2 regions of the Bacillus basilensis genome follow, and region 2 is predicted to be linked to the other one. Evidence: riboswitches for the same ligand, from Rfam matches in the RefSeq annotation. Region 2 holds a riboswitch; the other holds the start of a gene.
What was found. Region 2 has a riboswitch for FMN ahead of ribD (bifunctional diaminohydroxyphosphoribosylaminopyrimidine deaminase/5-amino-6-(5-phosphoribosylamino)uracil reductase RibD). Riboswitches for the same ligand answer to the same signal wherever they lie in the genome.
Positions count from the first base shown of each region.

Region 1 (5,433 bases), on a different contig from region 2:
CATCTTGTAATGTTTGCGAAGATCGTTTTCCCTTTAATAAATAATAAATAGAAGAAACGGTCCTTTCACCATTCAATTGTTTTAAACAATACAATAAAGTATATTGTAGTTGCATTACCGCTTCCACCTTTCAATCTAACTTAATTGCTTTTTGGTATAATTACACTAACTTATCATATCGGCACTATATACTTGTATATATTCTATTGTACCAAACGAAATAACATTTACGTATTTTGAAAATCTTATGACATAATACAAAAATTAGTTGACACCCTAATTGATAAGCATTATCATTATAATTTTATGTTGAAAAGTTTTAAAAACCGTTTTACAATAAGGTTATAATTTTTATGGCGAGCTTTTCACATACATATTATCAGGAGGGAAAAAAGATGGCAAAATATACAATCGTTGATAAAGATACTTGTATTGCATGTGGTGCTTGTGGCGCTGCTGCACCAGACATTTATGACTATGATGATGAAGGTATTGCATTCGTAACATTAGACGATAACCAAGGTATCGTTGAGATTCCAGATGTATTACTTGAAGATATGATGGATGCATTCGAAGGTTGTCCAACTGACTCAATTAAAGTTGCTGACGAATCATTTGACGGCGATGCTTTAAAATTCGAATAGTCTTTTATTAACTTCAAAAAATGTCCCTCATTAATATGAGGGACATTTTTTGTTTTCATGATACTTATAAAAAAAACATTAGTAGTTCCATACTACTAATGGTTTTTTTGCCTCGCTATTTGCCGGGCAGCCCGATTGGTGAGGGCTAATAATCAGTGGGGGATGCCCCCCACTGATTGAAGTTTCACTTTATATTTTATGCATTTTTCATTTTTGCAAACATCCATACTTTCAGGCGTGAGAATAACGCTACAAATACAATTGTCACAACAATCCCTTTAATCAAATTAAACGGTAAGATTGCCGTTACAACCGTTGTTCTTATAGCCTCACTAGACATAGCTGGCGAATTTAAAAACCAAGTGTAAGCTGGGAATATGATGATGTAATTTAATATACTCATAATAAGCGCCATTGTAATTGTCCCTAGCATTAATCCTGTCGTTAAGCTCTTAACAGTACGATACTTCCTAAATAAGAAAGCTGCTGGTCCAATAAATAAACATCCTGCAATAAAGTTAGCTATTTCTCCAACTGGTACTCCCGTTAAACTTCCTTGAATCCCATAATGTAAAATATTCTTTATCGCCTCTACAATTACTCCCGCAATTGGTCCGAAGATAATCGCTGCAATTAGAGCCGGTACATCACTAAAATCAATTTTTAAGAATGGCGGAAGCCCTGGGAACGGGAAATCCAACATCATCAGTAAATATGCAATACTACTTAGCATCGCTACACTCACCATCTGCACTACACTGTTTTTTTGTTTCATCTTTCTCTCTCCTTTTCCATCGATCATCTCATGGAAAGTGGAAAGGTTCTGCTATGCCTACTTTTTCATAGAACGAAAAAACCCTTTGTGTTTTACACAAAGGGAGAATTTAAGGCACATCAAACAGACGTTCAAATCCATATCTTTTTTGAACGCTTGAACCTCCATCTTCTCCCATCCAGACTATACTGTCGGCTTTGGAATCACACCAAATCCTGCCTTAACGGCTCGCGGGCTTAGAACAAAATCACATATAGTTCATCACCGCCGGTCGGGATTTTCACCCTGCCCCGAAGATAGACCGATATTCTATTTTCCACTTCATTATACAACAACATGATTGGATTGTGAACAAAAAAATCGTAACTTATTAAAAATAAGTTATTGATTTTACATAATCAAAACCATTCATTATATTTTACAATACACCCCATATTTTTTAGCATTCGGCATTTCTCCTATAAATCCCCTAGTCATATATAATTAAAAGTGATAAGATGTTGAATTGTTAAGATAAGAACATTTTCTGGATTATGGAGGAAATGTCATGAAGAAAGAAAAGAGACACTCTATTCGAGAAACAATGAAAAAAAACTTAAGAAAAGAATACTTTTACTTAAAAAAAGAATTACTTTTCTACTGTCCAATTGATTTAGGCACATTCTCAAGCGAGACATACTATGCTACTTTCGACGAAGATGGCATCAGTATTTATCAGTATGATAAAAAAACAGAGAGTAAATTAAAATTATGTGAGCGTCATCCGTGGAAAAGTTGGAATAAAGTGAAGGTGGATCATTATTTAACAACTTCTCAATTTATTTTTCAAGGGAAGCGAAACTGGATATTATCCCTTTTCCAAAAAGGAAAAGAAGCTCAAAAAATAATCGAAGAGCATACATCTTTACAAACTGAAGTTGTTTCCCGCTCTTTCTTAAAAAAGCTTCCAGGTTTCCGTTCTAATGCACCGTTGAATAAATACATTGGCAGCATTTGCTACACTGCACTTATTGCATTTTTATTAAAATGGATGATTCCATTTCAAGCACCACAAATCGCCCTGTACTCCATTTCAATTGGTTGTATGCTCCTTGGTCTACTTTGTTTGACAATCGGTTTAATTGAACCGACTATTGTACTTTTTCGAACAAACGAAAAAACCAGAACAAAAGTATTTTACTTATATAGCTACTTAGCTATTTCTGGATTTATATGTGTCTTTATTTTTTGGTAAAAAAAGAGCTAGTTAAACTAGCTCTTTTTTTACTTTACGTATAATTGTTGATTTGGATAAATCAGCTCTTGCTGCAGCCCATTTTTTTCTTTAATTTCCTTAACAGACATGCTAAATTTCCGTGCAATGCTAACTAAAGTGTCCCCTTTTTGAACGACATATAACGAGGAAGAAACGACTTCGTTTCTTTGTTCATGTAAAACAAGCAATGGATTCATCGCATTCTTTTTTGCCATCGTCCATCTTCCTTGATGAACTTCTAAATGTAAGTGTGCACCTCGAGATTCTCCTGTATTCCCTACTTCTCCAATTATTTCTCCTTTTGAAATATAATCCCCTTGAACTACATATCTCTTATTTAAATGTGCATACACAGCCTCATATTCTCCATGTTTAATAAATACAACATTTCCATAACTACTTGAATAATAAGACTTTGTTACCTTACCATCTTGAATAGCTGCCACCGCCGAGCCGATCGGTGCCGCTATATCTATACCGTAGTGTTTTCCATGCCTTGTCCCAAAATAATCACTTATCTGCCCTTCAACAGGCCATGTCCACCGGTTTCCCTCTGCGTACACATGTAATTGAGATAAAAACAATATAGTCAATAACATGACGCCGTATTTTAAACCTTTCATATACATCCTCCGTTTTCTAATTACCACCATACCTTCTCTATTTTGGTATATTACAGAAAAAAGTATACAAAAAAAAGAAAGTGGATTACTCCACTTCCTTCTCTTTCTTATCACGAAAAACGATTGCACTGCGATTATACTCCACATCTTTTACTTGTACTCGAGCGTTTATTACTCTAGCTACTGCAAACAAATAATCAGATAATCTATTTACATACTTTAGAACAACTTCGTTTATTTCCCCTTCTTTTTGTAAGGACACTATACATCGTTCTGCTCGCCTTACAACTGTACGTGCAATATGAATAGCAGCTGCCGACTCGCTTCCACCTGGTAAAATAAAGCGTTCTAACGGCGGTGCTTCTTCTATATACGAATCAATCCTTTTTTCTAAGCATTCGACCATTTCGATTTTTACTTTATAAGGAATTTTCCCCGCTACTATCGCCAAGTCTCCTCCGCAATCAAATAGTTCGTGTTGAATATTTTCAAGTTCATTGTAAATATCTCCAAAAGACTCGCCTTGAAGCTTAGTCATCGCATATCCAATATGAGAATTCGCCTCATCTATCGTGCCATATGCTTCCACTCGGATATCATCTTTATCCACTCTGCCGCCTATTACACCTGTTGTCCCTTTATCTCCTGTTTTTGTGTATAATTTCATTGCTTTACGACACCCCTCTTATTCTTCATTCAACTACGATAAAAAAAGTTCTACTATTATTTATTTAATTGATTTTACAAAAAAATAAAAAACAGTAGAACTTTATTCATTATCAACTTTAAAAACGCATATCTAAATTATACGATTTGGTAAATATACAGAGAATGTAGTTCCCTCTCCAACAACACTTGAAACAGTAATTTTCCCATCATGGCCTTGCACAATATTTTTTGCAATCGCAAGCCCGAGTCCTGTTCCACCTTTTTTCCCACGTGTTCTTGCTTTATCAGCTTTGTAGAAACGATCAAATAAAAATGGAATATCTTCTTCTGGAATGCCAGCGCCCGAATCTTGCACTTCAAAAATAAGACCATTATTTTTCGTATCAATTACAAGCGTTACATGTCCACCTGCATTTGTATGACGAATTGCGTTATCAATTAAATTTGTCAATACTTGTTCCATACGATCTGCATCAAACGGGTATCGCTCTATTGGATTTTGGAAATCAACCGTTAATGCAACTTCTTTATCCTTTGCAATACCTTGGAATTTACGACCTATTTTTTCAACGAAAGGATGAATATCAACTTCACCTATATGTAACTCTACATTACCACTTTCCATACGCGCTAAATCTAATAATTCATTTACAAGTTTACCTAAACGAACAGATTCATCATAAATGATTTGAACAAACTCATTAATTTCTTCTTTCGTTTGCACAATATCATCTAAAATTGCTTCACTATACCCTTGAAGCATGACCATCGGTGTACGAAGTTCATGTGATACGTTCGCAATAAAGTCTTGACGCATCTTCTCCAGACGGCGTTCTTCCGTCATATCACGCAATACAGCTACCGCCCCGCGAATTTTCGTTTGATTGTAAAGCGGAGTCATAAGAACTACATAGTTACCTTTTTGTAAATTAATTTCAACCACTTGTTGTTGTTCGCTTTCTACAACTAGATGGAATAGTTCAACAAGTTCAGAAGGAAGCTTTTTACTTAACTCTACTTCTTTCTCTTCTTGCCAAACTTGCAAGAAATGTTCCGCTGGCGGATTGATTACAACGACTTCACCTTCTTGATTTAACGTAATAACCCCATCTGCCATACTACTTAAAATACTAGCTAACTGTTCTTTCTCTTGCTGCAAGGCATTCATATTAAACTTCAACTGTTTTCCCATTTGATTTAAGGCCGTTGCAAGCTCACCAATCTCGTCCTGAGATACCATAGGAGCTTTCGCATCAAACTTCCCACGCGAAACCTCAAAAGCAACCTCACGCATTTTACGGAGTGGTGCTGTAATTCGAGTAGATAAGAAGAATGCAAAGAAAGTTGTTAATATAATTGCAATCCCTGCTGATAAGAATATAAAATCAGTCGTTCTCTCCATACCTTGTATCGGAACTTGTAAAGATTCGTATACAAACACTGCACTTTGATTTTTGGAGTGTACTG
Region 1 covers NZ_JBNTQO010000005.1:179,423-184,855, reverse strand. The annotation lists gene ACQVV1_RS12885 (YpbB family protein) at 1-115, opposite strand, end outside; gene ACQVV1_RS12880 (ferredoxin) at 396-644, shown strand; gene ACQVV1_RS12875 (ECF transporter S component) at 841-1,419, opposite strand; FMN riboswitch at 1,582-1,721, opposite strand; gene ACQVV1_RS12870 (hypothetical protein) at 1,967-2,653, shown strand; gene ACQVV1_RS12865 (peptidoglycan DD-metalloendopeptidase family protein) at 2,683-3,297, opposite strand; gene ACQVV1_RS12860 (cob(I)yrinic acid a,c-diamide adenosyltransferase) at 3,383-3,964, opposite strand; gene resE (sensor histidine kinase ResE) at 4,097-5,433, opposite strand, start outside.
Region 1: it holds a riboswitch for FMN, as region 2 does, so the genes downstream of both, ACQVV1_RS12875 (ECF transporter S component) here and ribD (bifunctional diaminohydroxyphosphoribosylaminopyrimidine deaminase/5-amino-6-(5-phosphoribosylamino)uracil reductase RibD) in region 2, are expected to answer to the same signal.

Region 2 (5,433 bases):
ATTCATAGTAAAGATGACGATTATATTTTAGCTGATATGACAAAAGCGTTATATGAAGCAAAAGAGAATAAGAAACAACTTTATATTGCAGAACACGGTGCACATGCTTGCTCTTATAACGAAAATAAAGAAGAGTATGAAGCAGCCGTCGATCAATTTTTAAACACATATGTGAAAGAAACAAAAAACAGGCTTGCATAAGCCTGTTTTTTTATTGCGCTAAAACGTCTGTAACTTGTTCCATATTTTCAGAAATCCATTGCATTGCATCATCTAACGTTGGAAATTCTGTCGTTTGAAAGGTTACTTCATCTTGAAGTAACCAAACATCCTTCGATTCTTGTCCTACACCTGCAATGGACCAATGTAACAAACTATATGGATGATTATCATTCAAAAATGATGCCCACGTGCGCTCATCTGCAATATTTCGTAATGTACGTAATTGTTTATCCATCTTTCGTCACCTTACTCTAGTCAGTTATAAAAAACATTATAACACTCTCTTCTCTTTCGAACAAAGTGCTCTTTTTGCCCCGCTATTTGCGGGCAGTAAAAATCCTACCTCAAAATTCAGCTGAAACAAAGACGTTAGGTGTGAGATTAACTGCCCCTAAAAGCCCGATTGGTTCAACTAATAATCAGTGGGGGATGCCTCCCCCACTGATTAAAGTTTCACTTTATATTGTCAAGTACTTCTCTTGATTATATGATGGAATTAAGCGTTTGGGAAGGAGGGATAGTGTTGGCAAAAGTACAAATTAAAGTAAATGACAATGGCTCTTTTCGCGTTACAGGGGACGTGGAATTAGTCGACTCACAGGGGAATGTATTCCCAGCAAAACCGGCATTTTCTTTATGCCGTTGTGGTTTATCAAAAAATATGCCTTATTGCGATGCTTCGCATAAAGGTAAATTTGAGTCTGTTGTTAGAGCACCAGAGGCAGAATAATTTTACATGTGACATGCACATTTTTTTGTGCATGTTTTTTCTTTTTATCAACTCCGCTATATCCCTTCTCCTTACAACATTTCTAATACTTTTGTCTTCATTCCAGCCTACATATATTTTCACACAATTCTTCACATTCGAATACTTTTTACTAGCCTTTTATTTTTTTTGTGCTATAATTTGACCAAACAGCATCCTTCGGGGTCGGGTGAAATTCCCAACCGGCGGTGATGAAGCGAAAGCTTCTAAGTCCGTGACCCGTTTTCAACTCGAAAACGGTGGATCTAGTGAAACTCTAGGGCCGACAGTATAGTCTGGATGGGAGAAGGATATGTTTCTAGTTTTTTATATAGTGAATACACTTTTATTTCAGTATGCATATTTTTAAAGATTCATTTTGATTCTTTATATATGTTTAGTTTTCTATACTCATTTTTTATACTGAAATAAAAAGAGACAACTAGCGTTTAAAAAATCCGATATTTTGCTAGGTTTTTTCCTTATGCAGAAATATCGATTATCGTTAGGTTTCTTCCCTATGCTTTCGTATTCGAACTATATTTCTAGAAATCACGTCTCCCAAACCCCAAGGATATTAAATCCTTGGGGTTTTTTGATTTTTTTAGGAGAGGTGAAGAAAATGACAGATCAAGAATATATGAGGATTGCCCTGCAGTTAGCAGAAGGAACATCAGGACAAACAAGTCCAAATCCTATGGTTGGTGCTGTTGTTATAAAAGATGGAAACATCGTCGGTATGGGGGCTCATTTACGTGCTGGTAAAGAACACGCAGAAGTTCATGCCCTTCAAATGGCTGGTCAGAACGCCAAAGGCGCTACCGTTTATGTAACACTGGAACCGTGTAGCCATTTTGGAAAAACACCACCTTGCTGTGAATTGCTCATCGAAAAGGGAGTTAAGCGCGTTGTAATTGCTACCCTTGATTGTAACCCGCTCGTTTCTGGTAATGGAAAAAGGAGATTAGAAGAAGCTGGAATCGAAGTAACTACCGGTGTCCTTGAAGCAGAAGCAGTTTTATTAAATCGCTACTTTTTTCACTACATGAAAACGAAACGCCCATTTGTAACAATAAAAACAGCGATGAGCTTAGATGGAAAAACAGCAACTGTAACTGGTGACAGTAAATGGATTACAGGTGAAGAAGCACGAGCTGATGTTCATCAATATCGCCATACACACGATGCAATTCTTGTTGGAGTGAATACAGTTATAGCTGATAATCCGCATTTAACAACAAGAATTCCTAATGGGGGTAAAAATCCAATACGCGTTATTTTAGATACTCATTTAAAAACGCCACCATCTTCTCATGTCATAACAGATTGTTTAACACCGACATGGATTATGGTTGGTAAGGATGTAAATAAAGAGAAAATAGCTTCTTATGAATCTGAAAATATATTTATATTCCAAATGAAAACGAAACAAATTGAAATTCAAGATGTTTTAGACCTACTCGGTGAAAAACAAATCCTATCTCTTTTCGTTGAGGGTGGTCAAACGGTTCATGCAAGTTTCTTACAAACAAATAATTTCAATGAAATTGTAACTTATATAAGTCCAAAATTAATTGGCGGGAAAGATGCCCCTACTTTATTTGGCGGAAATGGTTTTTCAAAATTACAAGATGCGCTTTCCTTAAAAATTCAAGAGATGAAACAAATTGGCGATGATATAAAAATCGTTGCGAATGCCCGAAACGAGGTGACGAAATGTTTACAGGAATTGTAGAAGAATTAGGAACGATAACAAATATGCAACAAAGCGGGGAAGCAATGAAGTTAACGATACATGCAAATGAAATTTTATCAGATGTTCATTTAGGCGATAGTATAGCGGTTAACGGTATTTGCTTAACTGTAACGAGCTTTACACCTACTTCATTTACAGTTGATGCAATGCCCGAAACGATGAAATCAACATCACTTTGCCTACTCAAATCACACTCTAAAGTAAATTTAGAGCGAGCAATGGCTGCAAATGGACGATTCGGTGGACATTTCGTTTCAGGACATATTGATGGCATCGGGACGATATTAAACAAAAAACAACACTATAATGCCATCTATTACAAAATAGCTATTTCGGATGAACTGCTACGCTATTGTTTGCATAAAGGATCCATTGCTGTTGATGGAACGAGTTTGACAATATTTGATATAGACGAATCTTCCATTACAATCTCACTCATCCCGCACACAGTAAGCGAATCTGTTATCGGAGAAAAGAATGCCGGTGACATCGTAAACATTGAGTGTGACATGATTGGTAAATATATCGAACGCTTTATTACTAAGCCTGTAAGACGAAAAGGTTCAATGACCGAAAACTTTTTACAAGAAAACGGATTTCTATAAGGGGGAAGCATTATGTTTCATCGTATTGAAGAAGCTCTAGAAGATTTAAAACAAGGAAAAGTCGTTATCGTATGTGATGATGAAAACCGTGAAAACGAAGGCGATTTTATCGCTTTAGCAGAGTATATTACGCCAGAAACGATTAATTTTATGATTACACATGGACGCGGTCTCGTTTGTGTACCGATTACGGAAGGGTACGCAGAACGCCTACAACTAGAACCAATGGTATCTCATAATACAGATTCGCATCATACTGCATTTACAGTGAGCATTGACCATGTTTCTACCACAACAGGGATTAGCGCTCACGAACGTGCAACTACGATACAAGAATTGTTAAACCCTGCATCAAAAGGCGCTGATTTTAATCGACCTGGACATATCTTTCCATTAATCGCGAAAGAAGGCGGTGTCCTGCGTCGTGCTGGTCATACAGAAGCTGCTGTCGATTTAGCACAGCTTTGCGGAGCAGAACCAGCTGGAGTCATTTGCGAGATTATCAATGAGGACGGTACGATGGCACGCGTCCCTGATTTACTACAGTGTGCAAAACAATTTGATATAAAAATGATTACAATAGAAGATTTAATCGCTTATCGCCGCCATCATGAAACACTTGTGACGAGAGAAGTGGAAATTACATTACCTACAGATTTCGGTACTTTTCAAGCAATTGGCTATTCTAACTCATTAGATACGAAAGAACATATCGCACTCGTAAAAGGTGATATTTCAACAGGTGAGCCTGTACTTGTACGCGTTCATTCAGAGTGCTTAACAGGAGATGTATTTGGCTCGTGCCGCTGTGATTGCGGACCACAACTCCATGCTGCACTTGCTCAAATTGAGCGTGAAGGAAAAGGCGTTCTTCTTTATATGAGACAAGAAGGACGAGGCATTGGCCTTCTTAATAAGCTTCGCGCTTATAAGTTACAAGAAGAAGGCTTCGATACTGTAGAAGCAAACGAAAAACTTGGGTTCCCCGCTGACCTTCGTGATTACGGTATCGGCGCTCAAATATTAAAAGATTTAGGTTTACAACATTTACGATTATTAACGAATAATCCAAGAAAAATTGCTGGCTTACAAGGTTATGATTTAAAAGTTACGGAGCGCGTACCGTTGCAAATGCCAACAAAAGAAGAGAATAAAACGTATTTACAAACGAAAGTAAACAAATTAGGACATTTATTAAACTTATAATCAAAGGAGAGATTTATTATGGTATTCGAAGGTCATTTAGTTGGTACAGGATTAAAAGTTGGGGTTGTTGTTGGACGTTTTAATGAATTTATTACAAGTAAGTTACTAGGCGGAGCTTTAGATGGATTAAAGCGTCACGGTGTAGAAGAAAACGATATTGATGTTGCTTGGGTTCCTGGCGCATTCGAAATTCCTTTAATCGCTAAAAAGATGGCGAATAGCGGAAAATATGATGCTGTTATTACGTTAGGCACTGTAATTCGTGGTGCTACAACACATTACGATTATGTTTGTAATGAAGTAGCAAAAGGTGTTGCATCTTTATCACTTCAAACAGACATTCCAGTTATTTTCGGTGTATTAACGACAGAAACGATTGAGCAAGCGATTGAACGCGCGGGCACGAAAGCTGGTAATAAAGGCTATGAATCTGCAGTTGCTGCCATTGAAATGGCTCACTTATCAAAACAATGGGCATAAAAAATAAAAAGAGGCTGCGGCCTCTTTTTATTTTTTTACTTTTTTCCGTACATCTTTTATTAATTCATTCATTGTTTTTCCTTCTGTTTGTATATGAAGCGTTTGTGCTGTTCTCCATACATTCTCTCTTTTCTTCGCTTCTTCTATAATAGTAATTTCTTTTCGTACTTCCTTTAAATCTTTCCCTTCTGTTTTCAATCCAAAATGTTCAGCTTTCGTTCGAAAATGTTGTTCAATTCGTTGTTGCATCTCTTTTTGTTCAGGATTTTCAGCGGCCTTAACTGGATCAGCACTTATTGCTTTTAGTAAAATTAGACAAGTCATAATCGCTAATATATATTTGTGCATGTAAAATCCTCCAACCCAATATAAATTACATATTTACTATGTACAATTAGGGCTTGGAAAATTCGTCC
Region 2 covers NZ_JBNTQO010000002.1:211,611-217,043, reverse strand. The annotation lists gene ACQVV1_RS04560 (alpha/beta hydrolase) at 1-201, shown strand, start outside; gene ACQVV1_RS04555 (DUF2552 family protein) at 212-457, opposite strand; gene ACQVV1_RS04550 (CDGSH iron-sulfur domain-containing protein) at 746-952, shown strand; FMN riboswitch at 1,143-1,286, shown strand; gene ribD (bifunctional diaminohydroxyphosphoribosylaminopyrimidine deaminase/5-amino-6-(5-phosphoribosylamino)uracil reductase RibD) at 1,593-2,705, shown strand; gene ribE (riboflavin synthase subunit alpha) at 2,687-3,331, shown strand; gene ribBA (bifunctional 3,4-dihydroxy-2-butanone 4-phosphate synthase/GTP cyclohydrolase II) at 3,344-4,537, shown strand; gene ribH (6,7-dimethyl-8-ribityllumazine synthase) at 4,556-5,017, shown strand; gene ACQVV1_RS04525 (hypothetical protein) at 5,045-5,365, opposite strand.